Regions from separate parts of the Bacillus sp. FSL K6-0138 genome, predicted to be linked through region 1. Evidence: predicted binding sites of a transcription regulator. Region 1 holds the regulator's gene; each other region holds the start of a gene.

Region 1 (10,303 bases):
TCACGATCAACGGGATTAAAATCCGCGGGTTTAAAAAGGCCGGTGTTGATATTAATTTATCCGGCGGGGCCAATAAAACCGATTATGTCAAAATATCAAACTTCGATATTTATCATTCCGCTCCAAAAGGAATCTCGATCGGCGGCGGGCTTTATAACGTCAATATGATGAACGGAACGATGATAACAGACAGCGGAACGGTTGGAATCCAATCGCCAAACAGCCAAGCCGTGATCATCGGCGTGCAGGCGGCCGGATATGATGCGGCAGCTTCCATTAAAGGCCAAACGTATGAGCAGGTGCCTGTCAGCTTAAAGGGTGGGGCGCAAATTGCCACCACCTCAGGCTTTGCGTTTGGGGAATCGAGCGCCGTCATTGCCGGCACCGGCGATATTACGGCAAAAGGCGAAAGAAATGCTGTCATCGGTTCTTCAGGCGGTTCGAGTACAGAGGGCTCCCGCGCTTTCGTCGCTGCTTCAAACAACTCCCATATTAAAGGAAACAGCGTATCGAGATCGATTTTGTCTTCAGAAAGCATTACGCTAGAAGAGCCGTACACCGTGGCAGGCGGATACCAGACCATCAACTGGCTTTTGGACTCTCTGCACGGGAACGGCACATTTGCCGGCTCTGTAAGATCATCATTGCCCTGCGGATACGGAGAGTATTTTGAAAGTGAAAACGGGCAGCTGATCGATACGGGGACCATCGTAGCATTAAGAGGGGAAAAAATCGCGCCAGCTCAAGAAAGGGATGATATGCTGGGTGTTGTGTCGGAAACGGCTGCATTTATATCGGGAGAATCGAGCTTCACCTGGCAGAACCGCTATTTGACAAACGAATTCGGCGGATTGATATATGAGGAAAAAATGGATGAAGAAACAGGGGAGCTGATTCGCGTACCGAAACAGAATCCACATTTTCAAGAGGTTTTGGAAGAAAGTTATCTTTCACGGGCTGCAAGGAATGAATGGCATGTTGTCGGACTGTTGGGCCGGCATTACGTCCGGATAGACAGTACGGTTCGCCAAGGAGATTACGTCAAGGCGCTTAACGGGATCGGGACGAGAGCATCTGAAGGCTCCTGGAAGGTGATGAAAATAACTGCCCCATACAATCCTCAAAATGGATACGGCATCGCGCTTGCTATGATCAAATAGTAAATTGAGACAGGTTTCTAACTTTCACCAAGGAAGTGATAGTGATTGAACAGGAAAAAGCCGATGCCAAGCTGCCAAACATTTTTCGTGTGAATGAGCTTTTTGACAAGCGCGACAGAACGTTTATTTTAAGAAACGTAAAGAACGGACAAACCTTTGTCTACATCAAGAAAAGAGCCCAATGAAAGGCTGACGTCCGATCCGCTTTTTAAGCGGAAAATGCGCTGTTCGGATTTCAGACCGGGACCGTCAGAGATGAATACGATGTCAAGCGCCTGGACGGCGTGAAAAGGGAGTTTGATTCCTGGAATCGCGGTCATTTGCCCGGGGCGGGTATGCATGATTCGGTTTTACCAGGCGATGGCCGGGGTATCGGTGAGCAGCGCATGGAAGAATGGATCCGGAAATTGTCATACGGAAATAAGCGGCTGAATCGGTCAGTTTTGGCGTGCAGCACACTGAAGATTTCCGCGATCGTACAAGCGGATTTCACGGAAAAGCTGTACAAAGAATCGCTGCCGTTTGATAAGCCCGTTATGAAAACAGTAAAACGGATGATGATTCAGGAAGAAACGGACAGCTGTACCCTTTATGGAAAATCCGGCGCGAGATTGTCCCGCTCCGGATTAAGATGGTTTGCAGGCTTTATCACATCAGGTGACAGCACTTATGTATTCACTCTAAACATGAACGGCTCAGTAAGGGAATAAACAAGAATCCCCCTGGTCTATCGGCAAAGAGATTTGAATACCTTTAAAGAGTTTCCTTTGTACAACTTTTTTGTTGACAGCAAATATAGTTTTCGAGATAATGAATTTGTAAGCATATTATGAATTCCTCTTTTTCAGGTTCGTATCCCGCGGGACATGAACCTGATTTTTTTGTGAAGAAAAAGGCTGCCGGAAAACCGGCAGCCGAAACGAGATGCTTGCAGATTAATGAACGGTCCGAAACACGCCGATGACCTTTCCGAGAATGGTCACATTTTGGAGAATGATAGGCTCCATCGTCGGGTTTTCCGGCTGAAGGCGAATGTGGGTCGCTTCTTTAAAGAAACGCTTAACGGTCGCTTCATCGTCTTCGGTCATGGCAACGACGATATCCCCGTTGTTTGCCGTGTTTTGCTGCTTTACGATCACATAGTCTTTGTCCAATATTCCCGCGTCTATCATGCTTTCCCCCATAATCTCCAGCATGAAGACATGCTCGTCCGGCGGAGCCAGTCGATCCGGCAGCGGAAAGTACTCCTCGATGTTTTCGACGGCGGTAATCGGCGTTCCGGCCGTTACCTTTCCGATGACGGGAACGTTCACAACCTGGCTTTGCGGAATGTGTACCCCTTCTTCAGTGTCCAATATTTCGATGGCTCGCGGCTTTGTCGGGTCCCTTCTGATCAGCCCTTTTGACTCGAGCCGCGCCAAGTGGCCGTGTACGGTTGAACTTGATGCCAGGCCGACCGCTTCGCCGATTTCCCTGACGGAAGGCGGATAACCTTTGCGTTTCACTTCTTCTTTGATGAAACGCAAAATATCAAGTTGTCTTTTTGATAGCTTCGTCATGATTTGCACCTCAAAACGTCGATTTTAGCTAGATTATAGCATGTTTTTCCTTTGAGTACAAACATAGGTTCGAAAAAAGCGATTGACAGAAACATTTGTTCGTATGTATACTGAACAAAAAGCGAACAAACATTCTATCTTGAGGTGATCGTATTGAAAAGAGAATCATTGATTTTCGTCAGTCTATTTACCGCTGCGATTAGCACCTGTGTTCTGTTTTTGTCTTTTGCCGCTAAGCTCGAAGAAAGCAAGCAATATGTTAAAATAGAAGTTCAGCAAGGAGATTCGCTATGGAAGCTGGCCGACCGCATTGAAGGCGGAACAGCTGCTGACAAGCAGAAATTCGTCGAGTGGGTTGCGGATCGAAACGGTCTGCCGACGTCTGTCATCAAACCCGGCGATGTTTTAGTCGTGCCGGTAACGAAGCAGCATTCTGATCAGTATCAGCTGGCGGTTGTAGAATAGAAGGAACGGGGGGATTTCTGTGAATGCGATTATATACACCAGGGTGAGCACGGCGAAAGAAGAGCAGGAGACCTCCTTAAAGCGGCAGGAAGAAGAGCTTGCAAGGCTCGCCGCCGAACACGGCATGACCGTCGTAAAAGTCATTTCCGAACAAGCGAGCGGATACGAGCTGGATCGGGACGGCGTTTTTGAATTGCTCGAGGAGATTAAAACATCCGATGTCGACGCCGTTTTAATCCAGGACGACACGCGGCTGGGCAGAGGGCATGCAAAGATTGCGCTCCTTCACTTTTTGTATAAAGAAGGCGTTCAAGTATATACGCTTGCCCATAGAGGACAGCTTGAGCTTTCTGAAGCCGACTCAATGGTTTTGGAAATCGTCGGGATTGTGGAGGAATACCAGCGGAAAATACATAACCTGAAAATTAAAAGGGGCATGAAAAAAGCGGTCGAAAACGGCTACCGCCCGGAAAAGAACTTAAAAAACCGCGGCGGAGGAACCGGGAGGGAGCGGATTGAAGCGCCGCTTTCGGAAATCATCAGGCTGAGGGAAAACAAGCTGACATTTGCCGAAATAGCAGCCGTCCTGAGAGGTTTTGGATACAGCATTTCCAAAGCTACCGTCCACCGCCGCTATCAGGAATATATGGAGGACGGAGTAGCCGAATCTGTTGTCAAACGAGACTGAATTTAGTAGTATGAAGGTGAAACAAAACAAAGGAGTATATCATGATTTCTAAAGAGAAAATAGCCAGAATCAACGAGCTTGCCAAAAAATCAAAAACTGGCTCTTTAACAGACGAAGAAAAAGCCGAACAGCAAAAGCTGCGGCAAGAATATTTGAAGGGCGTCCGCGCATCTATGAAAAATACGTTGAAAAACGTGACGATTGTAGATCCTGAAGGCAACGATGTGACTCCCGAAAAGCTGAAAAAAGAAAAAGGGAACCGCAGGCTGCATTAATTTATGGGAATACGTCAATATCGTATTCCTTTTTTGTATATACTACAAATGACATTTGTTCACGATTTTTCATTCAGCTTTTGAGCTGAAATGGTTGTGAAAACCGATGTGTCGATTTATGATAAGAAAGTAGAGTACATACAGGAAGGGGATTAAAATGAAAACGATTGAATTAAAATCTGTGGCAACGATACGAACATTATCTATAGATGCCATTGAAAAAGCAAAATCCGGCCATCCGGGTATGCCGATGGGAGCTGCTCCGATGGCTTACACGCTTTGGACGAAAATGATGAATGTGAACCCTGAAAATCCAAACTGGTTCAACAGAGACCGCTTTGTGCTGTCTGCGGGACACGGTTCGATGCTTTTGTACAGCATGCTTCATTTAAGCGGCTATGACGTTTCAATGGAAGACTTGAAGAATTTCCGCCAATGGGACAGCAAAACGCCGGGGCATCCTGAATACGGACATACTCCCGGGGTTGATGCGACGACCGGTCCGCTCGGCCAAGGAATCGCAATGGCAGTCGGCATGGCGCTTGCAGAACGCCATCTTGCGGAAACTTACAATCGTGACAAATATCGTGTCGTTGACCATTATACATACAGTATTTGCGGTGACGGAGACTTAATGGAAGGAATCTCTTCAGAAGCAGCTTCCCTTGCAGGCCATCTGAACCTCGGCCGTTTAATCGTGCTGTACGATTCCAACGATATTTCCCTTGACGGAGATCTTGACCGCTCATTCTCCGAAAATGTGAAGCAGCGCTTTGAAGCGATGAACTGGGAAGTCCTTTATGTTGAGGATGGAAACAATATTGCCGAAATCACTGCAGCGGTTGAGAAAGCAAAGCAAAATGACAAACAGCCGACATTGATCGAAGTAAAAACGACGATCGGCTTCGGTTCTCCAAATCGGGCTGGAACGTCAGGCGTTCACGGTGCTCCGCTCGGCGCAGAAGAGGCTAAACTGACGAAAGAAGCATATGAGTGGACATATGAAGAAGATTTCCATGTTCCTTCCGAAGTGTACGAACACTTTAATGAAACGGTGAAAGAACCGGGCAAACGCAAAGAACAGGAATGGAACGAGCTGTTCGCCGAATATAAGAAAGCTTATCCTGAGCTTGCCGGGCAGCTTGAATTAGGTATTAACGGAGAACTTCCGGCAGATTGGGATCAAGATATTCCTGTCTATGAAAAAGGAAGCAGCCTTGCTTCCCGAGCTTCTTCAGGAGAAGTATTGAACGGAATCGCAAAAAGAGTGCCGTTTTTCTTCGGAGGATCTGCCGATTTGGCCGGTTCTAATAAAACAACGATCAAAAACGGCGGAGATTTTTCAGCGAAGGACTATGCCGGCAGAAACATTTGGTTCGGTGTCCGCGAATTTGCCATGGGCGCTGCTTTAAACGGAATGGCTCTCCATGGCGGTCTGCGGGTGTTTGCGGGTACATTCTTCGTCTTCTCAGACTACTTGAGACCGGCGATCCGTCTTGCCGCATTAATGGGGCTTCCGGTCACATACGTATTTACCCATGACAGCATCGCTGTGGGTGAAGACGGACCGACGCACGAACCGATTGAACAGCTTGCATCGCTTCGCGCCCTTCCTAACTTGTCTGTCATGAGACCTGCGGACGGTAACGAAACGGCCGCTGCATGGAAGCTTGCGCTGCAATCGAAAAGCCAGCCGACTGCGCTTGTCTTGACGCGTCAAAACCTGCCGACGATCGATCAGTCTGCTGAGGCGGCATATGAAGGCGTGGAAAAAGGAGCCTATGTCGTATCAAAATCTCAAAATGAAAAACCTGCGGCTATCCTGCTTGCGAGCGGATCAGAGGTCGGACTTGCGATCGACGCCCAAAGCGAACTTCGGAAAGAAGGCATTGATGTATCTGTCGTCAGCGTTCCGTCTTGGGACCGCTTTGACAAACAGTCAGACGAGTACAAAAACGCCGTTCTTCCTTCTGACGTGACGAAGCGCCTTGCCATTGAAATGGGCTCTCCGCTTGGATGGGAAAGATACACAGGCACTGAAGGGGACATTCTCGGAATCGACCGATTCGGCGCATCTGCCCCTGGCGAAACGATTATGAAGGAATACGGTTTTACGGCTGAAAACGTAGCAGACCGCGTGAAAAAACTGTTGCAGAAATAATGTAAGGTGATATAGAAAAGAGAATGATCAGTCCAATCATTCTCTTTTCTTTGTTTTCGACAAAATTAGTCCCTTCTCTTATCATCATCAGACAATTATTTCTCTCCCCCTTTTGTATAATAGAAGGCATATCATCAGAATCGTGATACAAGGGGGATGGGACAGGGATGGAACGCCATTATTACACGTATTTGATTGAAGAGGAGTTTGCGAGCCACTATTTCGGAAAGGAATCTGTCATGTTCAAACTTTTCTATGATTATCATTGGACAAGCCCTGAGGAAAAAAAGTCACAGCTTGCGGCTAAGCAAATCGAGTATATTACAAAGCCGATTCCGGTTTCCCATATTCACAAAAGGCTTAAAATGAACCTCAGCAGGGAGGACTATACACAGGTCGACTGCATATATCGGCTGCTCGTCCCTGAGGGAAGCGCTTCCTTTATCATGAAAGACCAATATATCGAAATTCTGGCAAACGGCAAATTCGATGCCGAAACCGTCTTTTTTGAAATATTGAGGAAAGTGAGCCCTTGCTTTCTCGCGATGGATTTTGGTATGGAACGATACGGGTGGCTCAACCCTGTAAAAGAAAGAAATTTTATTTAAAAGAAAGAATTTGGACTGTAAATGTTGTATAATAGCCTTTGGTTTAGTACACTTTATACGAGACAACATGAAGGAGGAAATTAAATGGATTTATGGGTTGTCATCCTGGTGGGCGTTTTGGCTTTGCTCGCAGGTGTTGCACTAGGATTTTTTATCGCTCGTAAATATATGATGAACTATTTGAAAAAAAATCCGCCAATTAATGAACAAATGTTACGCATGATGATGATGCAGATGGGCATGAAGCCGTCCCAAAAGAAAATTAATCAAATGATGAAAGCCATGGAAAATCAAACGAAATAATGCGAATGCGATTATGACATAGAAGAAACATGGTTATAAAATAAAAAACCCGCTTTTTTTGGGTTTTTTATTTTGATCTATAATTATTGTGTGCTGCCGCTCAGCGATAGTTTTTGGTATTCTAAAAGAAGGATATCAAGCTGCTGGCTGTGCTGAATGGTAATATTTGATGTCATGCCATTTGTCATGACAATTTGCAGCAACTCTTTTCTTTTTTCCTCAATTTCATAAAGCAGGTTTTCTTTCATCACAGGAATTTATCCTTTCTTCTGTATATCATCTTTTTCGATGCCTACTAAATGCTATTATATCCATATATAGGTTTCTTTTCAATTCAAAAGGCAGGAAGGGTAAATAGCCGAAAATCGATTATATAAAGAAATTCGGAAAGACTATATCTTTTTTGGTGATATGTTGGAAAATTGAAATGTAATTGTCATAGTAGATGTTTTTCTTGCATGATATTCCTGTAAATGGAAGGGAGAAAGAGAATGACAGATATTAATTATGTTCTGGCTTTCGGCGCAGGATTCCTATCTTTTATTTCGCCTTGCTGCCTGCCGCTGTATCCGGCATTTTTATCCTATATCACCGGCGTCAGCATGAGTGACATTCATTCGGACAGAATGATGCTGCAAAAAAGAAGCCTGCTGCACACGGTCTTTTTCCTGATCGGATTTTCGGTTATTTTTGTTGCCTTAGGCTACAGTACATCGCTTGTCGGCTCCTTTTTTAAGGATTACCACAATTTGATCAGGCAGCTTGGAGCCATATTGATCATTTTTTTCGGTTTTGTCACATTGGGCGTGTTTAAGCCTGAATTTTTAATGAAAGAGAGGCGGCTTCACTTTAAAAACAAGCCGGGCGGTTTGCTGGGCTCCGTCGGCATTGGGATGGCTTTTGCGGCCGGCTGGACGCCGTGTACGGGTCCGATATTAGCTGCCGTAATCGCGCTGGCCGGGACCAATCCGGTATCTGCGGTGCCGTATATGCTGCTGTATGCACTCGGATTCAGCCTGCCTTTTTTGCTTCTGTCCTTTTTTATCTCAAAAGTTAAATGGCTCAGGAAGCATCAGCTTCTGATCATGAAGATCGGAGGCGCTGCGATGATTTTGATCGGAATCCTCCTGTTTTTTGACTGGATGACGAAAATTATCATCGTATTATCGGAGCTGTTTGGCGATTTTAGAGGATTTTAGGATCTTTTTTAGAGGGTGGCCGTTTTTGTTATAATAAACTGGACTGTGATATTGGAGGGGAGTATGACAAGGGTTTTAATTGTTGATGATGCAAAATTCATGAGAGATAAAATAAGGGGAATTCTCGAGGCGGAAGATTTTCCTGTCGCAGGGGAAGCCGAAAATGGCGAGGAGGCTGTATTGCTGTATGAAGAGCTCAGACCGGACCTTGTCATCATGGATATTACGATGCCTGTGAAAAACGGAATCGAAGCGTTAAAGGAAATGATTCAAATCGAGCCGAAGGCAAAGGTGATTATGTGCACGGCCATGCGTCAGCAGCGGATCGTCGTAGAGGCGATTGAGGCCGGCGCAAAAGACTTTATCGTCAAGCCTTTTGAGGAAGCAAAAGTAATGGAAGCCATTCGGCTTGTGCTCGGGAAAGCGTAAACGAAGGTAACCCGCGGGAATGGTTTTTTTCTGCGTTTTGGAGTATAGTATACAGTAGAAAAATTTGCAAAAATATAAAGGGATGATACTTTATGATGATTGTAGTTTCATCTATGCTTGCCGTTGTGATGGCCGTCGTTGTCATGGCTGTCAGAATCAAGTCATCTGAAAAACCGGCTACGGCCAAAAAAATTATATTGCCGCCGATTTTTATGAGCACAGGCGCATTGATGTTTTTATTTCCGATGTTTCACGTTACAGGCGCAGAATTTTTGGAAGCCATTACTGTAGGGATGATTTTTTCGATTTTCTTGATTAAAACGTCAAAATTCGAAATCAGGGAAGATAAAATTTATTTGAAGCGTTCCAAAGCCTTTGTATTTATTTTGATCGGTCTTCTTTTGATCAGAATCGTCATGAAAAGCATTTTGAGCACATCAATCGACTACGGGGCTTTAAGCGGAATGTTTTGGATCCTTGCATTTGGGATGATCGTTCCGTGGCGGATCGCCATGTATTTATCCTTCAGAAAGCTTTCAAACCAACTGGAAGCGTCAAACAATATGCAGATCAATTAAAGCAAAACCTTTCCGTTTATCAGGAAAGGTTTTATTTTATTTAAAAAGCGCCTGGTACGGGGAGTGGTCAATATTTTTTTCCTTCAAGCGTTTGAGCAGAAACTTATGATCCCTTTTCGGGGTAGCCAGTATATAGCCTCTGACGATTAAGTCCTGGTCGATCGAACCGGCGTTTTCTTTTAAAGCCAGCTCGCCGATTTTTCCGGCGATTTTCGCTTTCGCTGTGTCGCGAAACAGCTCGGGAACCGGAGACACCAGCTCTTCAAGCAGCTCTTTTTCTTCCTGCTTCCACATGTGCCTCGTCTTCTCAATGTAGTAGTCCTGCCAGTCAAGCTCTGACTTTCCGTCCTCTTTTGGAAGACGTTTTAAAAATTTGCGAAACATAAAAAATCCGCCGATCGATAAAAGGACGATCATCGTGACGATCCACAGCAGCATCAGCCATAAAAACCAACCTTCCAGCATCTATCATCACTCCTTTATCTACAGACTATTGTACATGAACCCATTTTAGAAGAACATAGAAAAAATAATATAAATTGGCGGCATCCGTCTAATCAAAAGAGCCGCTAGAACATAGTCTATCGTATAGCAATTCTCTTTTTCGGCCATGGAGGATTGCTAGAGGATATTTGACGGGTGAACGGAAAAACCCCGGCAGGGCTAAGCGTCGCGAAGCATGCCGGGGTCCTTTTTATTCATGAAAAGGAATATGAAAAGAAACGGATGTTTCATCTTTGTTTGCTTGTTTGCTGATTTTAACGGTAAGGATTTGATTTTTGCATTCGGTTTCAATCTGCTTGTCATTCAGAAAAAAAGGAAGCATCATCGTTTTTTCGTACTCCTGTTCGTCTGATATGACGGCAAGTTTGAAATCA
Region 2 (10,303 bases), 120 kb from region 1:
TGATTCGTTCATATTTTGCGACTTTTTCATAGAACAGCTGAATTTGGACGAGCGCCATTTCAAGGCGCAGATTCGCCGGCACCGTATCCGGCAGAAAAATGGCCAGACACTGAACCTTTGCCTTTCCGTTTAATAGCGCACTGACCGGCGTTTGCAGCGAAGTATCGCTGTATTCATTAAGCCGCGGATTTTTCCAAAGCTTCAAAAGCAAATCTGAATGGGCATCGAAAATGTTCACGACCGATCCCTCCCATGACAGATTTTTTAAAGCCAAACCAAAAACAACCCGCTTACATGTGTAAGCAGGTTGAAACATATGAAATCAATACATTCTTTTTCTATCAGCGAGGCTCTACAATTAATTTGATCGCCGTCCGCTCTTCACCGTCAATTTGAATGTCCGTAAAAGCCGGAATACAAATCAGATCAACACCGCTGGGCGCCACAAATCCCCGGGCAATCGCAACCGCTTTTACCGCTTGGTTCAATGCTCCGGCACCTATTGCTTGAATTTCTGCAGCCCCTCGTTCTCTCAAAACTCCCGCCAGCGCACCTGCAACCGAGTTTGGATTTGATTTTGCTGAAACCTTTAATATTTCCATTCCTGCTCCCCCTTAATTTTACAATGGATAAGTGAGTGTTCATTAGAACAATCATTGTTAGATATTGCCATTTGAAAAAGCCATCCCCTTTTAATTGCTTTTCAAAAATAGCAGGGTACCTTCCATTTTTACTATATTCACGAAAAGACCGGGATATTCCTGCTTTCTTTTTAATATTTTTCTAAAATGATTTTTCGTTCTTCTATTCGAAAAACATGTGGTCATCATTGATTAATATCCGGTCGATCTTAACCGCTTTTTTGCTTTGGTCATCGATATCAATGACAACCGCGCTTAACGTCGTACGGCCTTCGGCGATTTCAAAACGTACCGGGAGACTCGTCTTAAACCGTTTGATGATCGTCTCCCGCTCCATGCCGAGAATGCCGTCATAAGGACCTGTCATGCCGACGTCGGTAATATAAGCCGTCCCTTTTGGAAGGACGCGGTTGTCCGCCGTCTGCACGTGTGTATGCGTTCCGACAACAGCCGAAACGCGTCCGTCCGTATACCAGCCGATCGCCTGCTTTTCGCTCGTCGCTTCGGCATGCATATCGATAAAAATATACGACGTTCTTATAGAAGCCTCTTCAATCAATTCGTCCGCTTTTTCAAACGGACAATCGATCGGAGGCAGAAATGTACGGCCTTGCAAATTGATTACAGCCAGTTCCTTGCTGCCGTTTGTTTTGATGTAAGCGATTCCTTTGCCAGGCGTGCCTTTAGGAAAATTGGCGGGCCTGACGATCTGCGGAGCGCTATCGATAAAATCAAATATTTCCCTTTTATCCCACGTATGATTTCCCATGGTGATGACATCGGCACCCGCTTGAATGAGCTGATGATAAATTTTTTCGGTGATTCCTTTCCCGTGTGCTGCGTTTTCCCCGTTCACGATGACGGCGTGCGGTTTATATTTCAGCTTCAGTTTTGGCAAATACGTTTTAATCATCTCTCTGCCGGGCGAACCGACGACATCTCCAACAAATAAAATTCTCATGCTTTGACCCTTTCTTTTTTCAATAGGTTTCTTTAATAGTGTTACACAAGGAAACAAAAAAATAAAGTGGTGCATGCGCACCACTTTATTTTGCGTATTCAACGGCTCTCGTTTCCCTGATGACGGTTACTTTAATATGTCCAGGGTAGTCGAGCTCGTCCTCAATTCGTTTTCGAATATCCCGCGCCAAACGATGGGCTTCAAGATCGTTAATCGAGTCTGGTTTCACCATGATCCGCACTTCCCGTCCGGCCTGTATCGCAAACGATTTCTCAACACCTTCGTAGGACTCGGAGATTTCCTCCAGTTTTTCAAGCCTGCGAATATAATTTTCGAGCGTTTCGCTTCTTGCGCCAGGTCTTGCGGCTGACAGCGCATCGGCTGCGGCCACGAGCACGGCGATGATGGAAGTCGGCTCCTGATCCCCGTGGTGTGATGCGATACTGTTGATAACGACAGGATGCTCCTTATACTTGGTGGCCAGTTCCACGCCGATTTCGACATGGCTTCCTTCCACCTCGTGGTCAATCGCCTTCCCGATGTCGTGAAGAAGGCCCGCTCTTTTCGCAAGCGTAACGTCTTCTCCAAGCTCAGCAGCCATTAGTCCGGTCAAGAATGCCACTTCCATGGAATGTTTTAGTACATTCTGTCCGTAGCTTGTTCTGAACTTCAAGCGGCCGAGTATTTTGATTAAATCGGGGTGAAGACCGTGGACTCCTACCTCAAACGTCGTCTGTTCGCCCATTTCGCGAATATAATCATCCACTTCACGGCGGGATTTCTCAACCATTTCTTCGATTCTGGCAGGATGAATGCGGCCATCCTGAACGAGCTTATCAAGAGCGATCCTTGCTGTTTCGCGCCTGATCGGATCAAATCCTGAAAGGATAACGGCTTCCGGCGTATCGTCAATGATAAGGTCGATTCCAGTCAATGTTTCCAACGTACGGATGTTTCGCCCTTCACGTCCGATAATACGGCCTTTCATCTCATCATTTGGAAGGTTGACAACGGAAACCGTCGTCTCTGCCACATGATCAGCCGCACAGCGCTGTAAAGCCAATGAAAGAATATTTTTCGCTTTTTTATCAGCCTCTTCTTTCGCACGATTTTCAGTTTCTTTCATCATGATCGCGATGTCATGGGAAAGCTCTTTTTCAACCCGATCCAGAATGATTTGCTTCGCTTCATCACGCGTCAGACTTGAAATACGCTCCAATTCCGACTGCTGCTTACGAATCATTTCATCCACTTTGCTTTCCATCTCTTCAATATGTTGTTGTCGTTCATTCAGAGAATGATCTTTCTTCTCCAACATCGCTTCCCGTTTATCTAACGATTCATCTTTTCGGTCAAGGTTCTCTTCCTTTTGGAGTAAACGGTTTTCTTGTTTTTGAAGCTCATTTCGTCTTTCACGAACTTCTTGTTCAGCTTCTATCCGAAGCGTATGAATCTCGTCCTTTGCTTCAAGAAGGGCTTCTTTTTTCAACGCTTCAGCATCCCGCTTTGCGTCTCCAAGAATTTGTTCGGCTGCGTTGCGCGCACCTGAAATTTTTGCTTCGGCAATGATTTTACGAACATAGTAGCCAACAACTAAACAGAATAGGCTCAGCAAAATGGAGATGAGAATGGTTAATGGACTCATACTTTCACCTCCTCTTGCTATGAACTTGTTTCTTGCTAAAAGTAAGTGTCGGCATGTACATTGTACTTTCTTCTCAACATACAGAACCTTCACAGGGAATGAAGAAGCTTCACAGCCCTTGTCAAGTTTAAATGTTTATCAATCATGTTAAGAAAAACAAGTGATACAATTTCATTGTAATTGTGTGGCAAATACTTGTCAAGCTTACGATCTTAACGTTTCAAAAGATATGAGCAATCCACCGGACATACATCCGCTGAATCGGCAACAGGCCGGAGATTTTTGGAAGGGGACGGCGGATTTGCGAAAGAAAAAGAAAAGGCTGCCAGCCGGCAGCCTTAAAATTAAAATTCGAGCTCTTCCTGAATGTCTTCCTCTTCTTCTTTTGGAGCCGAAACACCGTTGTTATCCAAGCCGTAATGCTCCCTGATCTGCTCTTGGATCATCAAAAGCACATCTTTGTTTTCCTTTAGGAACTGCTTCGCGTTTTCGCGGCCCTGTCCAAGGCGTTCATCCTGATAGGAGTACCATGCCCCGCTTTTTTGGACGATGTCAAGCTCTGTTCCAAGGTCGATGATTTCCCCTTCTTTGGAGATTCCTTCGCCGTACATAATGTCTACTTCGGCCGTCCGGAATGGAGGCGCCACTTTGTTTTTCACGACTTTAATTTTCGTCTTGTTCCCCATGACGTCGTTGCCTTGTTTGAGCTGTTCGGCGCGGCGCACTTCAAGCCGCACGGAAGAATAGAACTTCAGGGCTCTTCCCCCTGGGGTCGTCTCAGGGTTTCCGAACATGACGCCGACTTTTTCGCGGATCTGGTTAATAAAGATCGCGATCGTTTTTGATTTATTGATTGCTCCGGAAAGCTTCCGCAGCGCCTGGGACATCAGTCTGGCCTGCAGCCCGACATGCGAGTCTCCCATGTCTCCTTCGATTTCCGCCTTCGGCACGAGCGCCGCAACGGAGTCGATGACGACGATGTCAACGGCTCCGCTTCTGACAAGCGCTTCAGCAATTTCAAGTGCCTGCTCCCCCGTGTCAGGCTGGGACAGCAGCAGCTCGTCAATGTTAACCCCTAATTTTTGCGCGTAAACGGGATCAAGCGCATGCTCGGCGTCTATGAACGCCGCCTGTCCGCCCTGCTGCTGAACTTCGGCAATCGCGTGAAGCGCCACCGTCGTTTTACCGGAGCTTTCAGGGCCGTATACTTCAATAATCCGTCCGCGCGGATATCCGCCCACCCCGAGGGCTGTATCGAGCGCTAAAGAGCCGCTCGGAACGGTTGAAATTCTCGTCTCGGTTTGTTCTCCGAGTTTCATGATGGAACCTTTTCCAAACTGTTTTTCTATTTGTTTAAGCGCCATATCTAAGGCTGCCTGACGATCACTCATCTGTTTTTTCCTCCTTTATCACTTCCGCTATATCTACTATACCTTGTTTGCTCGGATTTGCCAAGAAAAAAGCGAACGCATATTCGATTTTTTTCAGCGGATTTTAAACGATAAAAAATCATTTTGCAAAGAGCGAAAGCAGTCTTTTTTTAAAAGGAAGATTCTCCGAAAACGGAATTATCGCTTATTTACCCAAAATGTGCAGGAGCAGATGGCAGCCGTATTTGGCAGAACGCTTCCTGACGGCCGATCTTGAGCCCGCGAACATGAACTCGTGCGCTTCCTCCGGTTTGCCGCCGACCGAGATGCCGATAAATACCTTCCCGGCGGGATGCCCTTCCTGCGTATTCGGACCGGCCACACCGGTAAAACTGATGCCGATGTCGCTTCCGGTTTTGCTTCTGATACCCGCTGCAAGCTCCTTTGCGCATTGCGCGCTGACCGCACCGTACCGCTGCAGCGTGTCTTCCGAAACGCCGGCCGCTGACACTTTCAATTCGTTTGTGTAGCAGACGGCGCCGCCTTTGAAGTATTCGGAGGCCCCGCTCAATTCCGTCAGCCAGCTGGAAAAAAGCCCTCCTGTAAAGCTTTCCGCGGCAGACAGCGTCAGTCCTTTGCGGACGCAGGCTTTCGCAAGCTCTTCGACAAGCGATGTATCATCGTATCCGTAAAAGAACTCGCCGACGCGCTCTAAAATGCGGTCTTCCGTTTCTTTTAGAAGGCGCTCCGTCTCAGCCGGATCGGCGTGTTTTGCCGTCAGCCTGAGGGTGACTTCCCCATCTGCCGCCAAAGGGGCGATCGTCGGGTTCGTCTGCGCATCGATAAGGTCTTCCAAATCCGTTTCAAGCTGGGATTCACCGATTCCGAAGAAGCGCAGCACCCTTGAGACGATCTTCTCCTTTGAACCGAGTTTTTCCAAAATCAGCGGCTTCGCTTCGTTTTCAAACATCGGCTCAAGTTCCTTCGGGGGCCCCGGAAGCAGCATGTAAAAACGCGATTCATGCTGAAGCAGCATCCCCGGAGCCATTCCGAACCGGTTTGGCAGCACATCCGAACCTTCGAGAACGAGCGCCTGCTTTCGATTGTTCGGAGACATCGTCCGGTTCGTTTTTTTGAAATAGTCTTCAATCGATTGAAATGCTTCCTCATCAAGCTGAAGGGGACGCCCGATGACCCGGGAGATCGTTTCTTTTGTCAAATCGTCTTTCGTCGGCCCAAGACCCCCTGAGAAGATAATGAAATCAGACCTTTCCTGCGCGGTTTGAATGACCCGTTTCAAGCGTTCAGGGTTGTCTCCGACCGCTGTATGATAAAAAACGTTGATTCCGATTTCCGCCAAATGCTTGCTGATAAACTGAGCGTTCGTATTGGCGATCTGTCCGAGCAAAAGCTCTGAACCGACGGCGATGATTTCAGCTTTTCTTTCAAGTTTCATGTTATCCACTTCCCTATGTTTAGTTCGATGTTTTTAAAGCATCCCAGTTCTTGGCGAAATAATCCCAGCCGGATACGATGGTGAAAAAGACGGCCACCCATAGCGCGAGAGAGCCGAACGGGAACGAGACGAGCTCAAATGGAAGATTATGCAGCAAGAGAGCCGAAATGGCGATGATCTGCGCCCACGTTTTTACCTTTCCAAGCATATTCGCAGCGACGACTTCGCCAGTCCCCGCAAGCACAAGGCGGAGTCCCGTCACGGCGAACTCCCGGCTGATGATGACGATCGCCATCCAGGCCGGTGCAAGGTGATAATGGACCAAAATGATCAAAGCAGAAGACACGAGCAATTTGTCCGCCAGAGGATCGAGAAATTTCCCGAAATTCGTCACGAGTTTCAGCTTTCTTGCATAATAGCCGTCAACCCAATCGGTAACCGAGGCGAAGATGAACAAAAGAGCGCCGATCAGATGTGCGACCGGAATCGATTCGTTTCCGAAAGACAGCGACCCCCAATTGAACGGAACGAGCATGATGATCATGAAAATAGGAATTAAGGCGATTCTCGAAAGCGTAATTTTATTCGGTAAGTTAAACATAGAGTTCCTCCATTATGTATCGTTTTATTGCTGATGGACGAAAGAAAAAGTCATCCGGGCAGTTAAGATGACTTTTTCTCCTTTTTATTTTCAATCGTTATGTTTTGTGTCATCACATTCTTCGGATCAAGTTCGTAGGAAAGAACCTTTCCGTTGATTTTGATTTCTACGCCAGGCGCATATCCGACCCGCAATTCGATCTGATCTTGGTCGGTAATATTTTTTTGAAAGGAATCTCCTTTTTTCATCATGCCTTCTTTAAGGGAGGTTCCTTTCGCGTCCCGCACCCTGACCCATGAATCCGCGGTCGTTGTCACCTCAAGCTCAAGCTTGTCGGCTCCCGATACTTCATAGGTTGTGGAAGAGCCCTGGCTGTCTGCGGCCTTGATGGTCAGCTCTTTTTTGTCAGCGGCTTTCTGGGCGTCGTCGTCTTTTTTATCTTCAGCGCCTGATTTTTCGTTGTCCGCGTTTTTTTGATTTTCATTCTTCAGCGGCGAATCTTTTGAGACGTCATACTTGCTCTCTGTCTCTTCCGTTTTCGTCTGTTCGGCGGAATTTTCATTTCCTCCGCCCATCACGGCCTGGACAATGACATAAATGATCGCGATCACGACAATCACGCCTGCCGAGACAAGCAGTGTAGGCAAAAGCTCAAGCGCTTTGGAGGCGGGCCCCGGAAGCTCCCTCTGAGGCTTGATCGAAGAAAGCTTATCAGAAACCTCGTCATTGTAGGAGTCAGGGATATCCTTTTTGAACTCTTCAAACAGCTGCTCTGAGTTCAGTCCGACGGCTTCAGCGTACTGTTTAATAAAAGCTCTTACATAAAACTTTCCCGGAATAACGTCATAGTTTCCCTCTTCAAGCGCCGTCAAATACCTTTTCTGGATTTTCGTTGCCGCCTGAAGGTCGTCTAACGACATCCCTTTTTCCTCTCTGGCTTCTTTGAGCCGATTTCCTAGTTCAGTCACAACAAACACCTTCCATTTTAAAAATCAAAGCCAGAAAAACCAGTATGGTCAAACATTTGCGGTTCCTCGGCATGTTCATATGTAATAACCTCATCAGGGCTGTTACGCAATTCGATAATGTAATCGAAATCATCCATTGTATATTCCGTATTTTGCACAAAAATATCCGGATGCTCGACGACTTTTGTCGCGGGCAGCCGCATGATTTCACTGACGAGCTGCAAATGTCGTTCAGATCCTCTTCTCGTCGACACGATTCCGTCCAGTATAAAGACGTTCTCCGTGTTGTATTCATCAGCGACAAGCTGGCTTCTGATCGTTTGTTTCAAAAGCGTTGAAGACACAAACAGCCACCTTTTGCTGGCGCACACGCTCGCGGCCACGATCGATTCCGTCTTGCCGACACGCGGCATTCCTCGGATTCCGATCAGCTTATGCCCGTCTTTTTTAAACAGTTCGGCCATAAAATCGACAAGCAGCCCGAGCTCGTCGCGTTCAAAGCGGAACGTTTTTTTGTCATCGGCATCCCGCTGAATGTAGCGTCCGTGCCTTACGGCGAGGCGATCCCTCAGTTTCGGCTCCCTCAGCTTTGTAACCTTAATCGTCTCCATCGTGTTTAAAATGGATTCGAGACGTTTGATTTGATCTATATGACGGCATTTTAACAAAAGGCCCCTTCTTGACGTATCAACGCCGTTAATTGTGACAATATTAATCGATAACATACCTAATAAAGAGGATATATCTCCCAGAAGTCCGGGACGGTTGACTTGGATTTCGTATTCTAAATACCATTCGAGCTTTGCCAAATGATAACCTCCCTATCCATCATCGTGGCAAAAATTTACCTTCCTTTATCATAAAGCATTTTGTCTCAATTAGAAAGCAGAATATGTGATTAAATAAGAAAAACGTCCGTTTCCCAAAATCGGGAAAAATCGGGCGCTGCAATCTGCCCCCCTCTAAATCTTTTTTACCCTTCCGGCCGCTGGAAGAAACCGAAAAAAACAAAGTAAACGTATAAAAAGAGAGAGTGAACACACTCTCTCCTCAATGCGAGCCGTTGTTTTCAACAAGCTTGACCATCACGTTCGCAATCGCGCGCTGCTCATCTTCAGAAGCTACGCTCCACAGATCTGCGAGCACTCTTTCCTGATGGTTTTTTGAATCGACCTGACCGGCTAAGTAATCGCCGATCTCATAAGCAAGATCCGAGATGGTTTCGTTTGACATTCCTTTTTCATGGGCGTAGTTGAGACGGTCGCCCAAGAAGTTTTTCCACTGATCCCAATTATCCAGTACGGACATATCAGGCCCCTCCATTCTCTTAAAGTTACAGCCTTATTATTATCTGAGGGATCATAAACTATACATTGTTTTAGCAATGCCAGCCTCCGTTTACCGATAAAATCTGGCCGGTGATATATGACGCTTTTTCCGAAAGCAGAAATTGAACGGCATCTGCGACCTCTTCGGGCTTTGCGAGCCTTCCCATCGGGATGTCTTCTGCGATCATGTCCTCTTCTTCCTTCGAAAACCCGCTCATCATATTCGTTTTGACGGCCCCGGGGGAAACGGCGTTCACTCTGATGCCGCTCGGCGCCAGCTCTTTTGCGAGGGCTTTGACAAACGAATGCTGCGCCCCCTTTGTCATGCTGTAAAGCACTTCGCAGGAAGCCCCCGTTTCTCCCCATATCGAAGTGATCGCGACAATCGCGCCGGCTTTTCTTCTGATCATGGCCGGAAGCACGTTTCTTGTCAGCGTAAACGGACTTGTCACGTGAAGCTGGACCATCTCATGAACTTCTTCGTCTGTCATGTCTGTAACAAGGCCGCGGTAGCTCTGCCCGCTGTTTAATACGACGGCGTCCAGCGCCCGGCCGCCAATGCAAGCGGAAACAGCCGCCGCACCGCCGGGGTCGGACAGATCGCTTTGAATGATTTCGGTTTGAATGTGATATGTATTTGACAGCCGCTCGCTTAAAGAGACGGCTGCCTTTTCATTTGTATTGTAGTGAAGGAGCAGGTCAAAGCCGCTTTGCGCCAGCTTTTCGCATATGCTCTGGCCGATTCCGCCGCTTGCTCCTGTTACAAGAGCCAGTTTTGCCATATTTCCATCCTTCCTAAAAAAGAAAGGTTCAGCGTGATGCTACAACATGCTGCTCACGCTGAACTTTCCTGACGGTTATGATTTTGGAACAACTTTGCAGACAGTGATTCTGTCCTCTTCTATCTCTTCATCGACAACACGATGAACGTCTTCCAAGGTGATTGATTCCAAAACGGATACGATATCAAACAAACTCGTTTCTAAAAAGGCGTACCGTGTAAATTGGTTGGCGATATACTCCGGAGAGTTCATCGATTTTAGGAATGTACCGATTTTTTTCTTTCTCGCCAAATCGAGTTTTTCTGCCGTGATCGTCTCCTTCGCTTTATAGAGCACCTGTTTCAGTTCATCGGCTAGCTTGTCGGGCTCCGGCGTATCGCCGCCGACAGAGGCGAAGCCGAAGCCGTGTTCCTCGGTGTAGTCGTAGCTGAACGTCTCGTCAATGTAGCCTTTTTCATAAATTCTTTCATAATCGGCCGAGCTTTTGCCGAACAGACACTCGAGAATCAGGTTCATGGTCAGTTCATGCTTTAAGAGATCGTCGCCCGTAT
Region 3 (10,303 bases), 2.3 Mb from region 1:
GATTGGGAAAAGTTTATGAAAACTTGATGGTCGATGTGAACGTAAGCAATGAGAAATTAAAACAGCGGGCGATCCGCATTATTCAAACCGTTACAGGAGCTGAACTGCAAACGGCTGAAAAAGCGCTGCAAGCGGCCGGTAACCGCGTAAAAACGGCTATCATCATGATCAAAACAAATACGGATGCCGCTGCAGCGGAGAAGCTGCTGAAGCAAGCGGAAGGCAATATCGAAAAAGCACTAGCGGCAAACGAAAAAAACGCGTGAAGGAAGGAGAAAGCCATGGCCGCAGGAGGATTAGACATGATCCGCACGATGCTTCACAAGCTTCCGCAGTCTGAACGGAAACTGGCCGAATATATTTTGGAAAATCCGCAGGAAATCGTCAACAGCACCATCCAGGAAATCAGCGGAGCCGCAAATACGAGCGGAGCCGCAGCGATCCGGCTCTGCAAATCGCTCGGGCTAAAAGGATACCAGGATTTAAAGCTGCGAATCGCCGGTGATTTAATGAGATCTGCAGATCAAGGCTACCGGGATATAGAACCGCAGGAACCTCTGTATTCAATCGCTCAAAAAACAGCGAGCAATTCCATTCAGGTGATCCGCGACACATTGGACAATATTGACCAACTCGAACTCCAAAAAGCGATTCAAATGCTGATCACAGCGGGGACGGTCCACTTTTGCGGCATCGGCGCCTCAGGGATTGTCGCACAGGATGCCCAGCAAAAATTTTTACGAATTAAAAAAGGGGCTACCGCATTTACAGACATGCACCTTATCGCATCATTAATCGCCAATGCTGACGAACATGACATTGTATTCGCCATTTCACATTCCGGCGAAACCCGTGAGATCATCGATGTGCTGAAGCTGGCAAAAGAACGCGGCGTGAAAACGATCGGTTTAACCCGCTTCGGACAGTCAGCCGTTTCTTCAATTTGCGATGTTGCTCTGTATACGTCATGTTCGAATGAAGCGCCGTTTCGAAGTGCTGCAACCTCCTCTCGTTTAGCCCAGCTTTATATGATTGACATTTTGTTTTTAGGTATGGCCGCAAAGCGTTATGAAGAAACGATTCAATATATTGATCAGTCAAAAGCGGCCATTCAAACAATGGGAGCAAACAGATCTTAACAACAAAGGGGGAATTGTCAATGAGCGAACAAAAGAAACATGCCGGCTTGGCAAAGCGCATTCTGGAACTTGCGGGAGGAGCGGCGAATGTCGCGGACTATACCCATTGCATGACGCGTCTGCGGATCACGCCAGTTGATAAAGAAAAAGCAGACATCGATTCAATTAAAGCGCTTGAAGGAGTCATCGGCGTCGTCGAAGCCGAAACACTGCAAATCATACTCGGTACAGGCGTTGTTCAGCATGTATCAGATGAATTCGGGGAGCTGCTCAAAAAAGCGGATCACTTTAACGTAAAGGAAGCAGCAGCCAAAAACAAAACCGCAGTTTCAAAGAAAAACGCCACACCCTTTAAACTGTTTTTACGGCGGATCGCAAGCATTTTTATCCCGCTTATTCCCGCATTAGTGGCATCGGGTCTGATCACGGGCATCACCAAAGCCGTGATCCAGGCAGGGTGGCTCGCCGAAAAATCCCAGCCGGCCATCATCTTAACCGTCATCGGCTCCGGTTTATTTGCGTATTTGGGCATCCTTGTCGGCGTGAACGCGGCGAAAGAGTTCGGCGGCTCCCCGGCACTCGGCGGCTTGGCCGGTATTTTGATCATCAATCCGGCCGCCGCTGATATCAACCTTTTCGGCGCAGCGCTTCTCCCTGGCCGGGGCGGATTGATCGGCGTTCTATTCGCCGCCATTTTCATCGCCTTTATCGAAAAGCGAGTCAGGCGTTTAATTCCCCATTCACTCGATATCATTGTCACACCTACCGTCTCCCTTCTGCTCACAGGAATCGTCACTTACGTTATTTTCATGCCGGTCGGCGGCTTTATTTCTGATGCGATTACTTCGGGACTTTTAGCCATATTAAATATAGGCGGCATATTCGCCGGATTTATATTGGGCGCAACCTTTCTGCCGCTTGTCGTTACCGGACTGCATCAAGGCCTGACGCCTGTTCACATGGAATTGATCAATTCGATCGGCGACGATCCGCTCCTGCCGATTTTGGCAATGGGCGGTGCAGGCCAAGTAGGGGCCGCTTTTGCGATCTACTTAAAAACGAAAAAAGCGAAACTGAAAAGAGCGGTTGCCGGCGGACTTCCGTCAGGATTGCTCGGCATCGGCGAACCGCTGATTTTCGGAGTAACCCTTCCTCTCGGGCGCCCGTTTTTAACCGCTTGCCTAGGAGCCGGAGTCGGTGGAGCATTTCAAGCTTATTTTAAAATCGCAACCGTATCGATAGGCGTATCAGGACTCCCTCTTTCATTTCTGGTTCATACCCATCAAATCATCTTATACATCATCGGTTTATTCATCTCATATGCTGCCGGCCTTTTCTTTACGTACGCATTCGGGTTTAACGACGATATGGCGGTTGAATTTGATTAAACGTTTGTTTAAAATTTCCACTAAACCGTTTTTAAGGAGGGATTGGCGGCATGAAAAAACTCATCATCTGCGCTGTTGCAGCGTTTCTCTTTCTTCCATTCCTTTATCCGCACCCATCATCTGCACAAGCTGCTGCTGCAAATGACAGGTACAACCAGAGATACCCTGTTTTACAAAAAGCAAAAAACCCGGAAGATGCCGGTTTTTCTTCAGAAAAACTAAAACGAGTTGACAGGCTCATCGAAGAAGACGTTGCAGCCGGATTCCCCGGCGCCTCCCTCATTGTCATCAAAGACGGAAAGATCGTGAAACAAAAAGCATACGGATACAAGCAAAAATACAGCGGACTCACTCCTTTGAAACATCCGGGAAAAATGAAAACCGCTACGATGTTTGACCTTGCTTCCAACACGAAAATGTATGCCGTCAACTTTGCTTTGCAGCATTTGGCGAGCCGGGGTGAGCTCGACCTGAACTCAAAAGTCTCCCGCTATATTCCCGAATTCAAAGATGCTCCCGAAGACGCTATTAAAGGAAAAGATGCACTTCGCGTCATCGATTTGCTGCATCATACGGCAGGATTCCCGGCAAGCTGGAACTATTACGATCCAAAAACGGCCGGAAAGCTTTACTCCCAGACAAGGGCAAAAACGTTGGAATTTCTTTCAAAAACCCCTTTGGCATATAAACCGGGTACAAAACAAGTCTACAGTGATATCGACTACATGCTGCTTGGCCTGATCATTGAAAAGATAACGGGCCAGCGCCTTGATTCATATATTGAAAATCGGTTTTACCGTCCTCTCGGCCTGCGCCATACATTGTTTAACCCGCTGCAAAAGGGCTTCAAGCCTTCACAGTTTGCAGCCACGGAGTTAATGGGAAACACGCGGGACGGCACGATTTCGTTTCCTAATATCAGAAGCTACACGCTGCAAGGTGAGGTTCACGATGAAAAAGCGTTTTACTCGATGGAAGGCATTTCAGGACACGCCGGACTGTTTTCAACAACCGAGGATATGGCGGTGCTGCTTCAGGTCATGCTGAACGGAGGAGGCTACGGCTCTCAAAAGTTTTTTGACCGTGCTATCATTTCTCAGTTTACGAAGCCGTCAAACATGGATGCCACATACGGATTAGGGTGGCGGCTTAACGGCAGCGCCGACATGGAGTGGATGTTCGGAAAGCATGCAAGCAGCAGAGCTTACGGACACACAGGCTGGACCGGAACGATTACCGTCATCGACCTGGAATATCGGCTCGGCATCGTTTTATTGACCAATAAAAAACATTCTCCCGTCATCAATCCCGCGGAAAATCCGAATCAGTTCGAAGGTGATCTATTTTCAACCGGAAAATACGGCAGCGTAATAACCGCTGTTTACGAAGCGCTAAAATCATAAATAGGAGGGGCAAGCAGTATGAAAGGATTGTTTCGATATGCACTGATCGCCGTGTTGCTGGCATCTCAAGCTATACATCCCGATACGCGTACAGCCGAGGCGAAACAACATTCCGGACATAGCGTCAAACAGATCGTCAGCAGTATGACGCTTGAAGAAAAAATCGGGCAAATGCTTATGCCGGATTTTAGAAATTGGAAGAAGAAAGAGGATTCAAGCGCCAAGGGATTGACGGAAATGAACGATGAAATAGCAGGCATCATCCAAAAGTATCATCTCGGCGGCGTGATTCTTTTCGCCGAAAATGTCACAGGCACGGAGCAAACAGTTCGTTTAACCGACGGTCTGCAAAAAGCAAGCCGCGGCATTCCGCTCTTTATCACGATTGATCAGGAAGGCGGCATCGTCACAAGACTTGAATCGGGAACAAACCTGCCGGGCAATATGGCCATCGGCGCTTCTAAAAACGCGAAAAATGCTTACCGGTCAGGAAATATCATCGGAAAAGAATTAGCCGCATTAGGAATCAACGTTAATTTCAGTCCTGTGCTTGACGTCAACAACAATCCCGACAACCCTGTGATCGGCGTCCGCTCCTACAGCTCCAAACCGGAACTCGCGGCGGGGCTCGGCATTCAGGCCATGAAAGGGCTTCAAAAAGAAAACATCGCTGCTACAGCGAAGCATTTTCCCGGCCACGGAGATACGGCGGTTGACAGCCATTACGGCCTCCCGCTTGTACCGCATGATCAAGAACGGCTCAAACGCGTTGAACTTTATCCATTTAAACAAGGGATCGATGCAGGCATCGATATGATCATGACGGCCCACGTCCAGTTCCCGGCATTCGATGACACGACATATAAAAGCAAAAAGGACGGACAGGATATCATGGTTCCGGCGACACTGTCCAAAAAAGTGATGACAGACCTTCTGCGAAAAGACCTCGGATTTGACGGTGTCGCAGTGACAGACGCTTTAAACATGAAAGCCATCTCCGACAACTTCGGCCGCGAGGAAGCCGTCGTCATGGCTGTGAAAGCAGGCGTTGACATTGCACTTATGCCTGCAGAAGTGACGTCACTGGAAACAGAGAAAAACCTGGCAAACGTATATGAAGCCCTTCTGAAAGCAGTCCGCCAGGGAAATATCCCCATTGAACAAATTAACCGGTCGATAGAACGGATCCTTTCTTTAAAGAGCAAGCGCGGCATTCTTGACGGTAACTCTTCTGGATCATTACAGAAAAAAATAAAGCACGCCTTAAAAACGGTAGGAAACCACAAACATGCCAAAGCAGAAATGAAAATGGCGAAAGAAGGCGTAACCGTCTTAAAAAACGATGACCGCACACTCCCGTTTAAAGCGAAAAAAGGGGACACCATCCTTATCCTGGCACCATACGAAGATCAAACAAAAGCGATGTCCAAAACGGTCAGAAGAATAAAGAAAACGGCGGTCGTGAAGGAATATCAATTTGCTGAGAAGGTTTTTAATCAGGATGTTCAAAAGCTGATCGATGAGGCTGACTATATCGTTACCGGCTCATATGTGGTCAAAAACGATCCGGTTGTAAACGACGGAGTGATCGACGATGCCATTCAAGACTCAAGCAAATGGGCCACCGCTTTTCCGCGGGCTGCTATGCTGTATGCCCAGGCTAAACAGAAAAAGTTTGCCTTAATGAGTCTCCGCAATCCATACGATACAGCGAATTTTGAAGAAGCAAAAGCAGTCATTGCGGTATACGGATTTAAAGGCTACACAAACGGACGTTTCAGGCAGCCAAACATTCCGGCGGGCATAGAAGTCATTTTTGGAAAAGCGAAGCCTAAAGGAACCTTGCCCGTTGATATCCCTTCCGTAACGCAGCCGGGAAACATCCTTTACGAATATGGCTATGGATTGAACATCAAAAACGGCAAACCGTTGAAATCGGAGGGATTGCAATGATGAAAAAAGCATCCTGGCTGCTCGCAGGAGTCATTGTTCTCAGTACATTGACGGCAGCATCTGCCAACCCTAAAAATGAAAAGAAAGCAAAGGTCTCTCCAGGAATAGAAGTACTGATGAATAAGAAAAACATGTTAAAAGGAAAAAAAGTCGGTTTGATCACAAATCCAACAGGGGTGGACGCCAAACTGAACAGCAGCATCGATTTGCTCCATCAAGATCCGGACATTGAGCTCACTGCGCTTTTCGGACCGGAACACGGCGTGCGTGGCGATGCTCAGGCAGGGGACAAAGTCGACTCGTATATCGATGAAAAAACCGGCCTTCCCGTTTACAGCCTTTACGGCAATACGAAGAAACCGACTCCTGAGATGCTGAAGAATGTTGACGTTCTCCTGTTCGATATCCAAGATGTCGGGACCCGTTTCTATACGTACATTTATACAATGGCATATGCCATGGAAGCTGCAAAAGAAAACGACATTCCGTTTATCGTTTTGGACCGGCCGAACCCGCTGGGAGGAATAAAAGTGGAAGGACCTGTTCTTGATCCAAACTTTTCATCTTTTGTCGGAAGATACCCCATTCCGTTAATACACGGCATGACGGCAGGGGAACTCGCGCAGCTGTTTAATGAGGAATTTAACATCGGCGCCGACCTGACCGTCGTCAAAATGAAAGGCTGGAAACGGCGAATGTCTTTTGAAGATACCGGGCTTCCTTTCGTCCTTCCTTCGCCAAACATGCCGACAGTTGATACTGCCACAGCCTATCCCGGCATGGGCTTAATTGAAGGAACAAATATTTCAGAAGGAAGGGGAACGACGAAACCGTTTGAGTTAATCGGCGCCCCTTACATCAAAAGTACGGAGCTCGTCGAGAAATTAAACAGCTTGAAACTGTCCGGCGTCCGATTCAGAGCGGCTTCATTTACACCGACCTTTTCAAAACACCAAAACAAATTGTGCCACGGTGTGGAGATCTATGTGACAAACCGGTCCGCTTTTCAGCCGGTGAAAACCGGGATATTCATCATCAAAACGATCCATGACCTATATCCGGATGGCTTTCAATTTCTTTCTTCCAACAACTTCAATCTCCTGATCGGCAACGGCTGGGTCAAAACAATGATTGAAAAAGGAGCTTCAGCAGAAGACATCGTCAAAAGATATGAAGGTGAACAGAAGCGGTTTATGAACATTAGAAAGAAATACCTGTTATATTAAGAAAAGCAGACGCTGGTTTAAACCTCCATACGTACTACATGACAAATTTGATTCGAACAATGCCCTGCCTTTTAAGAAGGCAGGCTTGTTTTATTATCCAACTGATACGCCCTTTTCAATTCGCTTTTGGCCAGCAAGTGCCCAAACAACGCAGCCAGAATTTGCTGAAACAGCATGCCAATCACAACGGGCACCGCTACCTGTGCCGGAAAAAAGCTGGTTGCCAAAACGGCCCCTGCGCTAATATTTCGCATTCCTCCCGTAAAGATTAAAGCAACGATTTCTTCGTGAGGCCGCTTCAGCATTCTGCCCAGCAGCCAAGCCGTCATATAACCGGTAAAAGCCACTAAAAACACCGTCACGGCTATCGTAACAAACCTTAAATCGACCGTTCTTAAATAAGGAGCGACAACTGAGCTGTTGATCGCCACCACAACGGCTAATCCCATTTTTGAGAACGGAGCGCAATTCGCGCTCAAACGCGCCGTTCTGTCTGGTGCAGCAAACTGGTTGACCAGCATGCCTAACAGAGAAGGGATGACAACCATCCCAAACAGCCCCTTCATCATCCCCGCTATATCCATTTCGACCTGAGCTCCTGCCAGAATGGACAGACTAAATGGTACGACAAAAGGCGAAAGAATTGTATCAATCAAAATGACCGAAAGGGTTAATCCGATATTTCCTTTATACATGGCAGCCCAAATCATGCTAGTGATGCCGGTGGGGATCACAACACCAAGAATGAGTCCCGTAATCGTCAACGAATCCCCGTTGAATACAATATGTCCAGTCCCCCATGCCAATACCGGCATAAACAAATGTAGAACAAATAAAGCCAGCAGCATCGGCAACGGGTGAACCACCGCAGCTTTCAGCGACTGAAAGTTGGCGCTCAAGCTTCCGGCAAAGGTCATAAAAGCAAAAATCCACGGCACAAATGCAGCAAATCCATGTAATTGTTCTGAAAGCAATACCCCGCAAACGACGCTTGCAGGCGTCAGCAAAGGCATTATTTTCCCAAGTGTTTTATTGATTGTCTGAAGCATAGATGCAAACGCCCGCTCTCTTTAAATGATCATACGTTCATTATAGCAAAAGACGGATGTCAAAACAGGAAGGTAAAAAGAAGTGGGTGTCCGGGGAAAGCCTATTTAAAGCGTGATCAGCTGCATGCATTCTTTTTTTAATAGGGAAAACTGCCAAAATCGAATCGACCTTAAACAGTCTGACCTGTCGTTTCTGAAAACAAAACGCTTTAACATACCCATTTTTGATGTCATTGACTAATATCGTCCGCTTAGAAAACTCATGTTCTTTCATGTAAATGATCTCAACGGGAAAACCCTCTGCCATAGCACGATTCAGCAGCTTTTTCATCCTCTCGCTCCTTTCGCATACCATCATTCTATACGAACACACGTTCTTTTTCAAGTAGAAAAAATAAACAATGTATGAAATCATTTATTATTGGAAGAAACTTTTTAAGGGGATGATGCGTCAGTAAATACGTGACATTTATTAGAAGGAGCCCAGCCATGTCCAGAACACACAAAAGCACAAGAGTATATAAAAGAAAAAAACGGCGGAATAAAAGGCTTTTATTCGCTGCGATCCTTGTTTGCGCAATCATTTACATCGCTTTTCCGAAGATGCCAAGCGATCATTATGAAAAACAGTCGCAAGCAACCGAGAAACAAATAAAGCCGGAAAAGAAAAAAGAGCCGAAAGTGAAAAAAGAAAAAACACAAAGCGAAATCGTCACGAAAAACGAGAATAAACAACTGGATGATTATTTAAAAAATATTGGTTTCAGCGGGACGGCATTGATTGTAAACGAAGGAAAAATCGTCACAAACAAAGGCTACTCCTATGCAAACCGCAAGAAAAAAGTGCCGAATACACCCGAAACCGTTTATTATGTCGGTTCATCACAAAAAGCGATCATCGCCGCTTCCATTCTCCAGCTTGAAGAAAGAGGCCTGCTGTCAGTAAACGATCCGGTTTCTACATATATTCCGGATTTTCCAAACGGCACGAATATTACCCTTTACAATCTCCTCACTCATACATCGGGGATTAAAGGACACAACGAAGGCAGCAGTTATATTTCACCGGACAATCTTTTAAAAGATATCGAAGCTCAAGGAATTAAAAATGCTCCTGGAAAATGGGATTACAAAGACTCCAACTATTCCGTACTGGCATACATCGTAACGAAGCTGAGCGGTGAATCTTTAAATGCATATGTTACAAACCATATCTTTAAACCTGCGGGCATGAAACACGCAGGGTTTTACAAAACGTTTGCAAAGCAACCCCAACCGTCAACAGGCTATAAGCTGAATGCTATTAAAAAGCTGTATACTCCCGATATGCCCGATTTATCACAGCTGTACGGAGCAGGGGATATCTATATGACAGCATACGATATGTATTTATTCGATAAAGCGCTCTTTGAAAGAAAAATCATTTCTGATCAAAGTTTTACAAAAATGTTTACGCCCAATCAGGAAACATACGGCATGGGTTTTTATATTTCTCCCGGAAGCTACTCAAACCACGGCGTAATGCCTGGTTACAACATTTTAAACAGCTTTAGCAAAACAGGGAGCAAATATGTCATTCTCTTTTCAAATATACAAAACAACATTAAATCATTCGGCGTCGTTAATAACCGGATTTTCTCTATTTTGAATGCATCCGAATGATAAAGCAGGAGACACTTTCACTCTTGTTTAAACAAACGTTTGTTTAAGAAAGAGGTGAAAGTGTCTTTTAAGTAACCGTCATAAAACAAAAATAAGCAGGCATTATGCCTGCTTTAAAAATACCGTTATAAACAAAAAAAGCTTTCCCCTTAATTGGAGAAACCTTGTCATATCAAGATATCTACTTAAGCTTCCAAGCGGGCTCGAACCGCTGACCTCTTCCTTACCATGGAAGTGCTCTACCTGCTGAGCTATGGAAGCATTGGCTCCGCAGGTAGGATTCGAACCTACGACCGATCGGTTAACAGCCGATTGCTCTACCACTGAGCTACTGCGGAATAAAATAAGCTTCATTTCATGCAAGGTAAAGATATAAATAAACAGCTTGGCGGCGTCCTACTCTCACAGGGGGAAACCCCCAACTACCATCGGCGCTGAAGAGCTTAACTTCCGTGTTCGGCATGGGAACGGGTGTGACCTCTT

Evidence for each region. The regulator LexA, encoded in region 1, represses DNA repair genes until DNA is damaged. The targets are predictions, from matches to a motif close to CGAACATATGTTCG.
Region 2: the regulator LexA is predicted to act here: its motif matches at 4,711-4,724, upstream of recA (recombinase RecA).
Region 3: the regulator LexA is predicted to act here: its motif matches at 8,523-8,536, upstream of MHB78_RS01380 (WYL domain-containing protein).

Annotation. Positions count from the first base shown of each region.
Region 1 is NZ_CP150286.1:2,470,846-2,481,148, reverse strand. Features, by position in the region: gene MHB78_RS13080 (peptidase G2 autoproteolytic cleavage domain-containing protein) at 1-1,160, shown strand, start outside; gene MHB78_RS13075 (hypothetical protein) at 1,202-1,345, shown strand; gene MHB78_RS13070 (penicillin-binding transpeptidase domain-containing protein) at 1,385-1,870, shown strand; gene lexA (transcriptional repressor LexA) at 2,096-2,719, opposite strand; gene yneA (cell division suppressor protein YneA) at 2,873-3,184, shown strand; gene MHB78_RS13055 (recombinase family protein) at 3,204-3,872, shown strand; gene MHB78_RS13050 (DUF896 domain-containing protein) at 3,914-4,147, shown strand; gene tkt (transketolase) at 4,305-6,308, shown strand; gene sirA (sporulation inhibitor of replication protein SirA) at 6,476-6,916, shown strand; gene MHB78_RS13035 (YneF family protein) at 7,001-7,219, shown strand; gene MHB78_RS13030 (aspartyl-phosphate phosphatase Spo0E family protein) at 7,303-7,467, opposite strand; gene MHB78_RS13025 (cytochrome c biogenesis protein CcdA) at 7,711-8,418, shown strand; gene MHB78_RS13020 (response regulator) at 8,482-8,847, shown strand; gene MHB78_RS13015 (CcdC protein domain-containing protein) at 8,940-9,425, shown strand; gene MHB78_RS13010 (DUF2621 family protein) at 9,462-9,890, opposite strand; gene MHB78_RS13005 (Hsp20/alpha crystallin family protein) at 10,120-10,303, opposite strand, start outside.
Region 2 is NZ_CP150286.1:2,591,674-2,601,976, forward strand. Features, by position in the region: gene MHB78_RS13725 (dipeptidase) at 1-238, opposite strand, end outside; gene spoVS (stage V sporulation protein SpoVS) at 342-602, opposite strand; gene MHB78_RS13735 (TIGR00282 family metallophosphoesterase) at 805-1,602, opposite strand; gene rny (ribonuclease Y) at 1,688-3,247, opposite strand; gene recA (recombinase RecA) at 3,592-4,638, opposite strand; gene MHB78_RS13750 (competence/damage-inducible protein A) at 4,823-6,073, opposite strand; gene pgsA (CDP-diacylglycerol--glycerol-3-phosphate 3-phosphatidyltransferase) at 6,093-6,674, opposite strand; gene MHB78_RS13760 (RodZ family helix-turn-helix domain-containing protein) at 6,737-7,642, opposite strand; gene MHB78_RS13765 (YmfK family protein) at 7,660-8,451, opposite strand; gene MHB78_RS13770 (DUF3243 domain-containing protein) at 8,693-8,950, opposite strand; gene MHB78_RS13775 (SDR family oxidoreductase) at 9,021-9,752, opposite strand; gene MHB78_RS13780 (pitrilysin family protein) at 9,828-10,303, opposite strand, start outside.
Region 3 is NZ_CP150286.1:214,555-224,857, reverse strand. Features, by position in the region: gene murQ (N-acetylmuramic acid 6-phosphate etherase) at 1-266, shown strand, start outside; gene MHB78_RS01410 (MurR/RpiR family transcriptional regulator) at 282-1,139, shown strand; gene MHB78_RS01405 (PTS transporter subunit EIIC) at 1,160-2,527, shown strand; gene pbp4b (penicillin binding protein PBP4B) at 2,578-3,930, shown strand; gene MHB78_RS01395 (glycoside hydrolase family 3 N-terminal domain-containing protein) at 3,949-5,883, shown strand; gene MHB78_RS01390 (DUF1343 domain-containing protein) at 5,880-7,109, shown strand; gene MHB78_RS01385 (bile acid:sodium symporter family protein) at 7,181-8,158, opposite strand; gene MHB78_RS01380 (WYL domain-containing protein) at 8,199-8,489, opposite strand; gene MHB78_RS01375 (serine hydrolase) at 8,648-9,820, shown strand; tRNA gene MHB78_RS01370 (tRNA-Thr) at 10,009-10,081, opposite strand; tRNA gene MHB78_RS01365 (tRNA-Asn) at 10,084-10,158, opposite strand; rRNA gene rrf (5S ribosomal RNA) at 10,204-10,303, opposite strand, start outside.